Regions from separate parts of the Gordonia sp. QH-12 genome, predicted to be linked through region 1. Evidence: riboswitches for the same ligand, from Rfam matches in the RefSeq annotation. Region 1 holds a riboswitch; the other holds the start of a gene.
The links. Region 1 has a riboswitch for cyclic di-AMP ahead of Y710_RS05380 (C40 family peptidase). Riboswitches for the same ligand answer to the same signal wherever they lie in the genome.
Positions count from the first base shown of each region.

Region 1 (6,851 bases):
TCATCGCCTCGGAGGTCTTCTCGGCGTTCACCGAGAGCGAGCGGTACTTCGAGAGCAGTTGGTCGGGGGTGCGCGCCGGGTCGGCTGACACGGGGGCCCCGACCATGATCGTCGACGCGGACACGGCTGCCAGCCCGAAGGCGGCCGCCCGTCTGAGCGTCCGGGACGTTCGACTCTTCAACACCACTCGCACTCGATCCTTCATACCCGTGAGGGCGGGCCGGCGCACATCACGCCGTCCCGCCCTTCACCGAAGTTCAAACGGCAGTCGCTGCTCAGTAGCGGCGAATACCCGTCAGGTTCCACGCGTTCACCTTGTCGCGCTTCACCGGAACGCCCTCGGTGGACGAGTGGACGAAGATTCCATTGCCGGCGTAGATGCCTGCGTGGCCGCCGCCGTTGAAGATCAGGATGTCGCCGGGCTGGGCCTGTGCCAGCGATGCGACGGGGGTGCCGCCGCCGAGCTGACCGTAGCTGTCGCGCGGGATGATCTTCCCGGCCTGCTTGTAGGCCCACGAGGTCAGACCCGAGCAGTCGAAGGCGTTGGGGCCGGCCGCACCGTAGACGTACGGCGCGCCGATCTTGGACTCCGCGTAGCGCAGCGCCTTCTTGGCGCGCACCTGCTGCGGGGTGCCGATGTCCAGGCTCGGGGCCTGCGGGGCCTTCGGCACCAGGTTCTGCGGCAGTCCCGGAACGTCGAAGGTGCCGACGTTCGGAACGGTCACCGGAGTGGCATGTGCGGGAGCTGCGGCGAACGCCAGCGATCCGCCGATGGCGATCGAGCCGGCGAGCACTGCGGACTTGGCGGCCTTACGGCCGGCACTGGTCTGCTCCAAACTATGTTTGCCCACGAAAACACGTACTCCTTGTTGTTCTCCCTTATCGCCGACCGGGTTAGCTGTCGGGTTCGGGCCGGAAGAGATGGACCCTACGCAGGCAGAAAGAAGCCCGAAGCTTCAATCCTTGTGCGATTCACCCCAATCCGCACGCACGATTCGCATCGGTCGCACGGAGGAAGTGGTTCCCCGGTTCGCCCCCGTTGGTGAGGGCGATTAGGCGATGACCCACCGGGCACCCGGACTGCTCCGGGACATCCCTGACTGGAAGGTCTCGGAAAGATTACGAAACCCTGACAGCGATGTCCACCGGCCCGCCGTAGGCGCGCCGTCCGCTACCGGCTCACACGGCGCGGAGGCCACCCGGCCACGACTCCCGGAAAGTGTCATCACCTGCGACGACACCCCGTTTGGCCGCACCCGCGACCTCAGGGGAGATCAATTCTGTGTCAGCGAACACATCGATCGCGTCGGCGAGTTCGGCACCGGCGGGGTCAGTGTTCTCCATGACCCCATAACCGCTGGTGGGCGGACCGAAGAAGACCTGCATCATGCAGTCGCCGCAGGCTCGCGCTCGCATCGGACACCGCGCACAGTCAATTTTCATGTGATCTGCCTCTCATCATCTCGGTGGAGACGGCGAAACCGGGCAATCACGTTGTCCGCGACCCGAAGACGTCTCGTCGCCGTCGACCTCGGGTGGAGACTACGACGCCCCTACGACATCTCCGTCCGCCGAAGCGCGTCGGGCCGGGGCTGTCAGAGCCCCGCCGTACGGTTCGGCCATGACCGTCGAACAGCTGTCGTTCGCCGACCTTCCCGAGGCCGACGAGTTCACCTCCGCTCCGTTGCGGGAGACCACCTTCGTGGTGGTCGACCTCGAGACCACGGGCGGGAGTCCGGAGAACGACCGCATCACGGAGATCGGTGCGGTCAAGATCCGTGGAGGCGAAGTGCTCGGCGAGTTCGCGACGCTGGTCGACCCCGGGCGCGCGATCCCGCCGCAGATCGTCGCCCTCACCGGAATCACCACCGCCATGCTCTACGACGCGCCAGCCGTCGAGGCGGTGCTGCCGTCCTTCGTCGAGTTCGCCCGCGGGTGCGTCCTGGTGGCGCACAACGCCCGCTTCGACATGGGGTTCCTGCGGAGGAGCGCTGCCCGAGCGGGCCTGCCGTGGCCGTTCTCCGCGTCCCTGTGCACTGTGGTGATGGCCCGACGGATTCTGAGCAGGCAGGAGGCGCCGAGCGTCAAACTCTCCGCGCTGGCCGATCTGTTCGACGTCTCGGTCCGGCCGACCCACCGTGCGCTGGACGACGCCCGTGCCACGGTCGACGTCTTCCATCGACTTCTGGAGCGCGTCGGCGACCAGGGGGTGCGAACGGTGGGCGATCTGACCACGTATCTGCCCCGGGCGACGCCGGCGATGCGCGCCAAACGCACGATGGCGTCCGGGCTCCCCCATCGGCCGGGCGTCTACCTCTTCCGCGGTCCGTCGGAGGAGGTCCTATATATAGGTACCGCCGTCGACCTCCACCGTCGCGTCTCCGGGTACTTCAACGGAAGCGACACCCGCACCCGGATCGCCGAGATGGTCTCACTCGCGACCCGCGTCGATCACGTCGAGTGCGCTCACGCGCTGGAGGCCGGGGTCGCCGAACTGCGACTTCTCGGGGTCCACAAGCCGTCCTACAATCGCCGCTCCCGCAATCCGCAGCGGGGCTGGTGGATCACCCTGACCGCCGAGCGCTTCCCGCGCCTCAAGGTGTCGCGCACGCCGGGGACCGAATCGCTCGGGCCGGTGACGAGCCGGGCGGTCGCGCTGGAGGTGGCGGACGTCCTCTCCGGGGCGGCGGGGCTGCGGACGTGCGGCGCCGACCTGAAGAAGGCGAGCCACCACTGGTGTGAGGGGCCGACGGAGGCGGGACGACTGCCGGATCCGCTCGTCGCGACGCTGCCGGGAACGTGCCGCGCCGCCAGTGACCGCCCGCAGACGCTGCCGGACTACCTCTGCCGAGTCGAGGCCGTACGCGACCTGATCTCGGGACGGTCCGACTCGCTTCTCGCGGTTCTGCGCGAACGCGTCGAGTACCTGGCCCAGCAGCGCCGGTTCGAGTCGGCGGCCCGGGCGCGCGACCGACTGTCGGCGACCATCGAGACCCTCGCCCGGACGCAGCGGCTCGCGGCGGTGGCGCAGCGGCCGGAGGTCGTGGGCGCACGGCCCGACGGTGCCGGCGGCTGGGAGCTGAGCGTCGTCAGATACGGGCGCCTGGCCGGCTCCGCGCACGCGGCTCGCGGCGTGGCCCCGATGGCGGTCGTCGAACGACTCAGAGCCGCGTCCACGACCGTGTTGCCCCCTGCCGACGACAGCGGACCGCTCGCCGGTGCGCCTGCCGAGGAGACGGCGCTGATCGAGCGATGGCTGTACGAGTCCGGTACGCGGTTGGTCGACGTGAGCGACCAGCTCTCACTGCCGATCGGCGCAGCCGAGCGCTGGCGCGACTTCGCACGCATCGCGCGATCGGCGCGCGAGGCGACGAGTCGCTAACGGCCTGGCGGCAAGCCACTAGAGTCGAGCCCATGATCACCGCCATCGTTCTCATCGGAGCCGACATCCATCAGATCCCCGAGACGGCCCAGGCCGTCGCCGAGATCCCGGGCGTCACCGAGGTGTACTCGTGCGCCGGCGACGTGGACCTGATCGCCAAGGTCCGGGTGCGCAATCACGAGGAGATCGCCTCGGTGGTGACCGGCGCCATCAACCGTCTTCCCGGTGTCCGCACGAGTGCCACGCACATCGCGTTCCGCAGTTACGCCAGCGCCGAGGTGGAGGGCGGGTTCTCGATCGGCGAGGCGTGACGCGCCCCGATGTCCCGTCCGACCGAGGCGTCCTGCGCCCCGAGTCGCTTCCCGAGTTCCATCGACTTCCCGCCATCGGCGCGACGGCCGACCTGGTCCGGTGGTTCTGGATCTGCCGCTGGCAGCTGCCGACCGGCCGTGTCAGCCGCCAGGAGGTCATCGGCTTCGGCGCCCTGAATCTGGTGGTTCAGCACGATCACGTCGTGGTGGCCGGTGCGACCACCCGGATCAGTCATCGGGACCTGGCAGGAACAGGATGCGCCGTGGGAGCACTCCTGCGGCCCGCGGCCGCAGGAGCACTCCCCATCCGTCCCGCCGAACATCTCGACACCGTCACCGTGGTGTCCGCACCGGACCTGCACGCCGCGGTGAGCACCGAGATGACCACTGGAATGGGCTCCCCGCCCGACCCCGCGGCCGCTGCCGAGACGGTGGGACGTTGGCTGCGGGCTCGCGCGTCGCTCACCGACGAGGCGCTGCTCGCGAACCGCGCGGTGACCGCGCTCGAGTCCGACCCCGCTCTGATCCGGGTCGATCAATCGGCCGAACTCTTCGGGATCAGCGAACGGACCCTGCAGCGCCTCACCGCCAAGTACGTCGGCCTGTCACCGGCGGCGTTGATCCGCCGCCGTCGACTGCAGGAGGCGGCGCACCGCGTCCGGACACGGCCGGACGAATCCCTCGCCGAGATCGCCGCCGAGCTCGGCTACACCGATCACGCCCATATGACACGCGACTTCGCCTCGGTGCTCGGGTTCACCCCGAGCCGCTACCGCGCGGGAGGGTGAGATCAGCCGTGCTCGGCGGCGAGGCGGTTGCTGACCTGCGCCCAGCGCGACAGCAGGTCCGCCGCCCCGCCCGAGTCGATCACCGCCTCGACCCTCGCGAGAGCATCGCGCATCGCCGCGATGAACTCCTCCTGAGTGAACATCTCGTCCTGTTCGAAGGCGACCACAGCGGCCGCGGCGTTGAGGACCACCGCGTCACGCACCGCACCGCGGGCACCGGCGAACATCTCACGGGCGATCTGCGCGTTGACCGAAGCGTCTCCGCCCTGCAGGGCTGACAGCTCGACGAGATCGATTCCGAGATCTCGGGGATCGAGGGTCAGTTCGCGGGAACGGCCGCCGATGATCTGCCACACGGTGGAGGTGGTGGTGGTCGTCAACTCGTCGAGACCGTCGTCGCCTCGAACCAGAAGCACCCGGTTGCCGCGCTCTGCGAAGGCCTGCGCCAGCACCGGCGCGAGGTCGGAGAAGGCGCAGCCGATGAGTCCGGCTTCCGGCGACGCCGGATTCGTCAGCGGCCCGAGCACGTTGAAGACCGTCGGAATGCCGATCTGGCTGCGCGGCGGTCCTGTGAAGCGGAAGGCCGGATGAAAGACCGGCGCGAAGCAGAAGCCGATACCGAGTTCCTCGACGCACTGCTGGACCGCGGCGGGCGGCAGCGTGATCGCGACGCCGAGCGCCTCGAGCACGTCGGCTCCGCCGCTCTTCGACGAGGCCGCACGGTTCCCGTGCTTCACCACTGGAACACCGAGAGCGGCCACGACCACCGATGTCATCGTGGAGATGTTGACGGTGTGGGAGCGGTCGCCCCCGGTCCCGACGATGTCGACCGCCGACCCCGACACCTCGATGCGGTTCGCGAGTGCGAGCATCGCCTCCGACAGCCCTCGCAACTCCGACGACGAGGCGCCCTTCATTTTGACGCCGACACCGAACGCGGCGATCTGTGCGCCGGTCGCCGCGTCGGACATGATCTCGCGCATCGCCCACGCCGCCTCGTCCACCGTCAGATCGACCCGATCGGTCACTTTGCCGAGTACATACGGCCAGGTGTAAGCGTTCTCGGCGGCAGTCACGTCGTCAGCAGTCACGCGAACCACCCTAACGGCAGCCTCCCGGACGCGTCAGCGGAGTATCCGCCGCAGTTCAGCGACGGGGCGCACCGGCTTCCCCGGCACCCGCCGGCCGCAGCACCGCCCAACCGACGACGGCCCCCTCCGCGCGCGAGACCATGCTCGCGATGCGGGCCCGCTCCCGAGAGAGCGCCACCGCATCCACCGGCATCACCCGAGCAAGCGCGAGGGTCGTCAGCGCGTCGTCCGCTGCGTCGGGCCCCGCAGCCACCACACGCTCATCCACCGGACTCTCGTCGACCGCGTAACCGTCCGCACCGACACGCTCGAGGACCCCGCCGACCGCCGAGGCGGGCAGTCGCACCACATGCCGCAGAACCACCGCCTCGGTCGAGGCGAACCCCGCCTGCGCCAATGCCACCGAACTCGCGACCGTCTCGTCGGTGCCGGAGACGACCACCCGCAGATCCGGATCGCCCACCACGGGCTCGGGTGCGCGCGCGGCGTCACTGCGCCAGGGCAGCTTCCACGAGACCATCACGCCACCTCACGCCATATCGTCATGGCGTCCACCGTAAACCCTCATCCTGGTCTCAGGACACGCCGGTAGACTCGTCGTCATCGGCTCTACCTGCGGAAAGCAGGCGACTTCGAGCAATTTTCCGACCCGGGTGGTCAACGGTTACTACGAACCGTCATACTTCTCTTGTGACTAGCGCTGTGGGTAACTCAGAAACCGCCATCACCTCACGCGTGCACTCGCTGAACCGTCCGAACATGGTCAGCGTCGGCACCATCGTGTGGCTGTCGAGCGAATTGATGTTCTTCGCTGGCCTCTTCGCGATGTATTTCGTCGCTCGGGCCAATGCATCGGACGGCTGGCCGCAGCCCCCGACACATCTGAACCTCTGGCTCGCCGTGCCGGTGACCACGGTTCTGATTCTCAGTTCGTTCACCTGCCAGGCAGGTGTCTTCGCCGCCGAGCGCGGCGACGTGTACGGCCTTCGTCGCTGGTACACGCTGACCCTGCTGATGGGCACCTTCTTCGTGTGCGGCCAGGCCTACGAGTACTACTCGCTCATCAACGAGGGCACCACGCTCTCGTCGAGCGCATACGGGTCGGTCTTCTACATGGCGACCGGTTTCCACGGCATGCACGTCATCGGCGGTCTCCTCGCTTTCGTCTTCCTCCTCATCCGCACACGCCTGTCGAAGTTCACTCCGGCGCAGGCGACAGCTGCGATCGTCGTCTCGTACTACTGGCACTTCGTCGACGTGGTGTGGATCGCGCTGTTCG
Region 1 is NZ_KQ969285.1:153,458-160,308, reverse strand. It holds gene Y710_RS05385 (C40 family peptidase) at 1-106, opposite strand, end outside; gene Y710_RS05380 (C40 family peptidase) at 276-851, opposite strand; cyclic di-AMP (ydaO/yuaA leader) riboswitch at 870-1,069, opposite strand; gene Y710_RS05370 (DEDD exonuclease domain-containing protein) at 1,622-3,382, shown strand; gene Y710_RS05365 (Lrp/AsnC family transcriptional regulator) at 3,415-3,693, shown strand; gene Y710_RS05360 (AraC family transcriptional regulator) at 3,690-4,481, shown strand; gene trpD (anthranilate phosphoribosyltransferase) at 4,484-5,572, opposite strand; gene Y710_RS05350 (hypothetical protein) at 5,628-6,092, opposite strand; gene Y710_RS05345 (aa3-type cytochrome oxidase subunit III) at 6,263-6,851, shown strand, end outside.

Region 2 (6,851 bases), on a different contig from region 1:
GGGGCCGGAAGCAGATGCACCTCGTCGTAGATGATCAGACCCCAGTCGCGCGAGTCGAACAGGTCGAGGTTCTTGTACTCGCCCTTCGACTTGCGGGTCATCACCTGGTAGGTGGCGATGGTGACGGGGCGGATCTCCTTGCGCTCGCCCGAGTACTCGCCGATCTCGTCCTCGGTCAGGGAGGTCCGGGCCACCAACTCGCGCTTCCACTGGCGGCCGGCGACCGTGTTCGTCACGAGGATCAGCGTGGTGGCGCCGGCCTTGGCCATCGCCGCGGCGCCGACCATGGTCTTTCCCGCACCGCACGGCAGGACCACGACGCCCGAACCGCCCGCCCAGAACGAGTCGGCCGCCAACTCCTGATAGTCGCGCAGATGCCAGTCGGTCTGCTCCAATTCGATCGGGTGCGCCTCGCCGTCGACGTAACCGGCGAGGTCTTCCGCGGGCCAGCCGACCTTCAGCAGGATCTGCTTGAGGCGCCCGCGCTCGGACGGGTGGACCACGACGGTGTCGTCGTCGATCCGCGCGCCGAGCATGGGCGCGACCTTCTTGTTCCGCAGGATCTCCTCCAGCACGGCGCGATCCAGACTCACGAGGGTGAGCCCGTGCGCGGGGTTCTTCATCAGCTGGAGCCGCCCGAAGCGGCCCATCGTGTCGACGATGTCGACCAGCAGCGGCTGCGGAACCGGGAAACGCGAGTGCGTGACGAGGGCGTCGACCACCTGCTCGGCGTCGTGGCCGGCGGCCCGCGCGTTCCACAGTGCCAGCGGAGTGACCCGGTAGGTGTGGACGTGCTCGGGAGCGCGCTCGAGTTCGGCGAAGGGTGCGATCGCGGCCCGCGCGGCGGCCGCCCCCGGATGGTCGACCTCCAGCAGGAGGGTCTTGTCCGATTGCACGATGAGAGGTCCGTCGGTCACCGGTCCATTGTCCAGGTTCGGGCGCGGTGCGGCCACCTGCCGTCGGGAGTCAGAGCACCTCGACCCGGGTGATCCGGTGCAGCGCGAACCGGAGGTCGGGCTCGCCGCCCTCCTCGTCGGCCACCAATTGTCCGGCGGCCAGCGAACGGGCGTGCACCACATGCCGACTCGCCGCGCCCTGCGCGTCCACATAACCGATGCGCAGGCGCCTCCCGGTGCGCAGGGCCAGTTGGATCAGCGTGGACACGGTCTCGCCGGCGGCACCCGACGCCGAGGCCGCGGCGACCGGTCCGGCGGCGCGGTCGGCGGTCCGCATCCGGGAGACGACGGCGTGCGCCTGACCGGGACCGAGAGCGGCGCGTCGATGCGGTGGGGACGACGCCGCACCGCGGGCCGGGACGCGGACGCCTCGGCTGCGCAGGTCGATCAGCGCTCCGGAGGAGTCCTCGCCCGCGGGGCTGAACCCCGATGCGCGCAGCCGGTCGATCACATCGCGCAGCGGTGCCGCCGACACCGCGACCGTCGGGGCCAGGGCGCGCAGGGCCAGCTCGGTCGCGGCCTCGCTGCGCAGCACCTCGGTGAGCGTCGCGGTGTCGTCGCAGCGGATGAACGACGCCGCCACGCCCACGCGCAGCCGGCCGTGTCTGCGGGCGACGTCGTCGATCAGATATGTCAGCGACTGCGGCACGGGCGTCCGTGAGTGCTCGTGGAGGAACGTGGCGATCTCGGCGCTGGTGCGGCCGGTGTCGAGCGTGCGCCGCACACTGTCTTCGGTGATCCGGTACATCGAGGCGGCACCGCCCGATTCGAGGTCGGCGATCAACCGGAGCCGGTCGGCCACGTCCGGATCGAGCGGCCCGGGCACCACGACTGTCAGGTCGGCCTGGACCAGAAAGTAGTCGATGAGGTCGGGCAGGGACGCGTCCATCGCCGCGAGCACGTCGGCCGCCGACTCGGCGTCGGCGGGAACGTCGAGGAGCAGCCGCCCGGCGGTCGTGAGCGAGCCGTGCGCCACGAGTCCGAGTTCGGTCGCCTCGCGCAGGGTCTCGGACACCACGTGCACGTTGAGCCGGCGGAGACGGCGCGGATGACGCCATCCGAGTACCGCGGTCAGCGCTTCGGGGGACACCGGGTGGGCGGGCTCGGCGTCGGCGAGCGGAGCCAGCACCGCGCGGCGCGAGGCCGCGGCGGTGGCGTCGAACAGTTCGGACGACAGCGCCGCGAGGGTGTTCCCCTCGCGGTCGGTGTCGCCGATCTGCCAGGGCTGCCGCGGCAGATCGAGCCACGCCCGCGCCATGCCGAGCCATCGTCGCCCGGAACTCAGATGCGCCCAGGCGTCGACGGCGCCGGTGGGCGCGAAGACGTCGTCGGCGAGGTGGTCGCCCGCGTCGGAGTCGGGCGCACCCGCGTCGAGCAGCCGCTGCCTGGCCAGCAGCTCGACGAGCAGGCCGACGCGGCTCACGGTCAGGGCGGTGGTCTTGGCGAGGCGCCGGAGTTCGCGGATGCCCAGGCCGCCGGACCGCAGCAGGGCCGCCGGCGCGGTGCCGAGCGCCTCGATCAGATCGCCGGAGTGACGGAGCAGTTCGAGCGCCTCGCCCGCACCCGCGGCGTCGACGGCCTTCGCGTCGAACCGCCCGGGGCCGTCCGCACCGGTGAGTGGCGGTTCCCGCAGGACCGCGGTCTCGAGCGGCGGCTGACCGCGAAGCAGTTGTCCCACCTGGGGCGGAAGCTCCACGGTCTGCTCATCGATCCGTGCGAGCAGACCGAGGGAGATGAGGGTGGGCACCGGCGCGCTCGGATCGGCATCCGGTGCGGCGTCGCGACTGCGCCCGAGAGACGACCCCTGGGCGAGTGTGGTGAGCAGTTCCCTGGGCCGCTCGGCGGCCGATTCGATGCGCTCGCGGATCTGCGCGGGAGTCGACTCCGCGATGGGGCCGAGCAGATTGTGAGCCCGCCACGGCAGGGCGTCGGGCAGATGCGCCCCGGCGATCCAGTCGGTGTGCCTGCCGCGTCGACGCGGCCCGGTGCCCCACAGCAGTGCACGGGTGACCATCTGGTCGAGACGCGCGTCGACGTCGCCGCGCCGCGCCCGCCGACCGAGACGGGCGACGATCGCGTCCCGGCTCACCGGCCCGAGGAGTTCCTTGCGTTCGCCGATCGCACTTGACGCGTCGAGAAAGGCCTCGATCACCGCGACCGCCAGAAGGTCGAGCCCTTCGCCCGCCAGGGAGATCGACGCCGCCGACAGCGCGCGCTGGGCGAGGACACCGGTGCCGCGGGGCGGGGGAGAGGCGAGGTCGGGCCGGGCGATCAGCAACTCGACGAGCGCATCGTCGGACCGCTCGGCGAGATCGTCGGCCAACCCGCGCAGCGGCAGGTCGGGACTCATTCGGACAACTGTACCGCCGGTTCAGCGGGCATGGCACAATGAGGCCGTGGCTAAGAAGAGTGGATACGTGGACAACGGTTGGCCGACGGATATCGGTGAGCAGCACGCGGTGACGGAGTTCACCTCTCACCTGGCGGGTGCGCTCTCGCCGTTCGGCGATTACTACGAGCTGCCGCAGCCCGTCGACAGCCTGCCGTACATCCAGTCGAAGACCGTCGTCAACCGCTGACCTGACCTGAGCTCTGCCGAGACCGGCCGGACCGTGTGGTCCGGCCGGTTTTCGTGCGCCATGTGTCACGTCGGTGCGGGGGCGGTCGCGAAATGCGAGAAGACCCCCGCCGAAGCGGAGGTCTTCTCGGATGAACTTCTCGGGTGATCAGGGGAGGTTGATCAGGCCCTTGTTCTGGTTGTACAGCTTCAGCTGGTCCGGGGTGAGCTGGTAGCCGGAGTCCTTGGCGGCCTTCCAGGCGCTGCGCACCTCGGGGCTCACCTTGGAGTCGTTGACGACCTTGTCGATCTGCTGCTTGGCCTCTTCGGTGTTCTTGGCGTCGGCAGGCTTGGCCAGGCCGGTCTTCGGGGCGTCCTGCTGCTTCGGTGCGAGCGGGTTGGCCGGCTTGGGGGTGGCCGGGGCGCTGCGCTGGGTGGGGCCCGAGAGGGGACCGCCGCAGGTGGGCCATGCGCCCTTGCCCTGGGTGGCGAGAACGCGCTCGCCGACGGCGATCTGCTGCTCGCGGGTGGCCTGGTCGGCGCTCGGTGCGTACTGGGTGCCGCCGTGGGCCGCCCAGGTGCTCGGGCTGAACTGCAGGCCGCCCTGGTAGCCGTTTCCGGTGTTGATGGCCCAGTTGCCGCCGGACTCGCACTGTGCGACCTGATCCCACTCGGAATCGGTCGCTGCCGAGGCGTGACCGCCGCCCATCAGGGCCGCGCCGCCGCCGATGATGGCCGACGTGAGGGCGATCTTCGCGAAAGTCTTGGTATTGGTCGTCTGCTTCGAGTGACGTCCGGACATATGTCTTCGTTTCCTCTCTCCACGCGCCTACGAGGTGAGCTGTCGGGTTCGGGCTGAGAGGTGCCCGGTCCGGCTCGCGTCACTGGGTGCGACGTCTGCCGGGCTTAACCCCAAGGCCGACCACCGAGGTGATCGACCGCTTCCCGGAGGATTGTGGGTCCCCCGTCCTCGCTCCTGAAACTGCATCAGCGGGTGTCCTGCCGGCGGAGCGAGGTTGGGCGCGACCGGCGGAACGGGCGTTCGGGTGGTCGCCTGGGTGGCGGCCGTCATGAACACTACGTCGTCGGGCCCGCGAGAACATCTGATGCGAAGAGGTGCTCTGAGGTGGCGTGAAGCGGCCGATCGGGCGTCGTGGCACGTCCGTGCTGCTCACGGCACTGATACCCGTCTCGTATCCCGTTTGTTATCGGGTTGTTATGTGACAAAGGTCACATCCTGTTTGAGAGTTCCGACACGCCGGTATGTCAGGATTGCGCGCGTCGAGCTTCGAGTGCGCGGAAGCTGCTGGCGTGGAAGACAAGTGGTTCGACGTTCGGGTCGCAGCGCAGGGCGTCGATGGTCAGAAGCACCACGAGGTGGTCGCCCGCGGGGATCTCTGAGAACACCGTGCATGCCAGGTGGGCGGCGGCGCCGGGGATGAAGACCGCGCCCGAGTCGTCGGCGATGGGGCGTACCCCGGTGAACCGGTCCTCCGGCGGCCCCGCGAGCCTGCGGCAGACGTCGCCCTGGTGCGCGGCGAAGACACTCACGCCGACGGTGCCGCCCCTCAGTGCGGGCCAGGTGGTGGAGCCGTTGCGGACGCACACCGACACCAGCGGCGGATCGAGCGAGACGGTGGTGAAGGCGCTGGCGGACATCCCGATCGGGTCGCCCCCGGGATCGTCGCCTGTGCGACACACGGCCACCACGCCGGATGGGAAGCAACTGAAAGCTCGTTTGAGTTCGGTCTCGTCGCTGACGGGCCGCAGCGGCCGGTCCGGGTCGATGCGGTTCACCGGCTGCGCCGGCCGGACAGCAGGGCGAACACGATCCCGAGCAGCAATCCCAGCGGTGCGCCCATGGCCAGAACGTAGACGGTCGTGACGACGGCCGTCCCGGTGTCCCGGACCGCCGGGAACAGCAGGGCGATGCTCGCGATCATCCCGATGCCGAACATGACGACGGCGACCCCGAGCAGGCGTGAGGACTTCTGGGTCTGCATGGCGTCAACGGTAGCCCGAACGCTAGAATCTGTTGCAGCGCGCCTCCGCTCGGACTGCCATCGGGCCAAGGCGCTTTTGTCTGTGGCAGACCAGATCAGTTGTGAAGGTGAGCACTGTGCCGACCGGCCGGGTGAAGTGGTACGACTCCGCGAAGGGCTTCGGGTTCCTGTCGCAGACCGACGGCGAGGATGTGTACGTCCGGGCCAACGCGCTGCCCTCGGACGTCTCGGAGCTGAAGGTCGGACAGAAGGTGGAGTTCGACATGGCGGCGGGACGCCGCGGCCCGCAGGCGCTGCGCGTCACGGTCCTCGAACCGGCGCCCAGTGTGGCGCGCAACACGCGCGAGGCGGCACGCCGCGAGCGGGACGCGAAGCGTCTCTCGCCCGACGAACTGCACGGGCTCATCGCCGATCTCATCACCTTGCTCGAAGGCAAGGTGCAGCCGGATCTGCGCAACGGCCGCTATCCCGACCGGAAGACCGCCCAGCGGATCTCGGAGGTCGTCCGCGGCGTCACACGCGAACTCGACCGCTGACGCGGGCCTCCGTCCGGCCGAGCTAGCCGCGCTGGTCGGGCAGCGTCGCGGTGTTCGGAATGCGGAAGTCGACCGGCAGAGTCCGGATCGAGAAGGTGCCGCGGATCGACAGGTCGACGTCGAGCGAGTCGTTGTCCTGGCCGGGGGTCTTCTCCCGGTACGCCGAGATCGACGACACCTCCACGCCCATCAGCACCCGATCGGGTTCGCTGTGCAGAATCTGCGTGAAAGTGGTGCCCGGCAGGTGCAGCCACATCACGCGTGCGATGCCCCGTGGTGTCGCGTATTCGGCGATGAGCGTCCACGGCCCGTCTGAGATCTCCTTCGGAACGCTCAGGGTCACCCGCTCGCCGATGGCGACCGGGTGGTCGTAGGTGCGGAGCTTGAACTTGCCGTTCCGGTCGACGAGTCGGCAGTCGTCCATCTTCACCGAGCACCAGTACGACGGTTCGGCCCGGGTCAGGTGGTCGCCGGCCTGGAACGAGATGGTCGGCAGCGGCTTCTCGTGTCCCCGGACGAGCAGCGTGGTGGCGCCGGCGATGATCACCAGGGCCGCGACCACCACGGCTCCGATGATCGCGAGGGCCTTCTTGTCTCCCGGTTGCATCACGTCGAATACGTCCTTCGGTTAGGGGGCGGGGGCTGGGGGATGTGCGGGCTCGATCAGGGGCGTGTCGGCCGCGGCTCAGCGCGGTGCGCGCAGATGGTCGGGCACTTCGATCGGCATCGTCGGGGCCGCGTGATCGGGGCGGCGGCCGCCGAAGCCCGGCACCATCGTGGAACCGCGGCTGGTCAGGAA
Region 2 is NZ_KQ969290.1:26,723-33,573, reverse strand. It holds gene Y710_RS09580 (DNA repair helicase XPB) at 1-917, opposite strand, end outside; gene Y710_RS09575 (helicase-associated domain-containing protein) at 967-3,306, opposite strand; gene Y710_RS09570 (hypothetical protein) at 3,353-3,535, shown strand; gene Y710_RS09565 (transglycosylase family protein) at 3,683-4,315, opposite strand; cyclic di-AMP (ydaO/yuaA leader) riboswitch at 4,324-4,516, opposite strand; gene Y710_RS09560 (flavin reductase family protein) at 4,780-5,310, opposite strand; gene Y710_RS09555 (hypothetical protein) at 5,307-5,516, opposite strand; gene Y710_RS09550 (cold-shock protein) at 5,633-6,052, shown strand; gene Y710_RS09545 (DUF2771 family protein) at 6,075-6,659, opposite strand; gene Y710_RS09540 (MFS transporter) at 6,738-6,851, opposite strand, start outside.
Region 2: it holds a riboswitch for cyclic di-AMP, as region 1 does, so the genes downstream of both, Y710_RS09565 (transglycosylase family protein) here and Y710_RS05380 (C40 family peptidase) in region 1, are expected to answer to the same signal.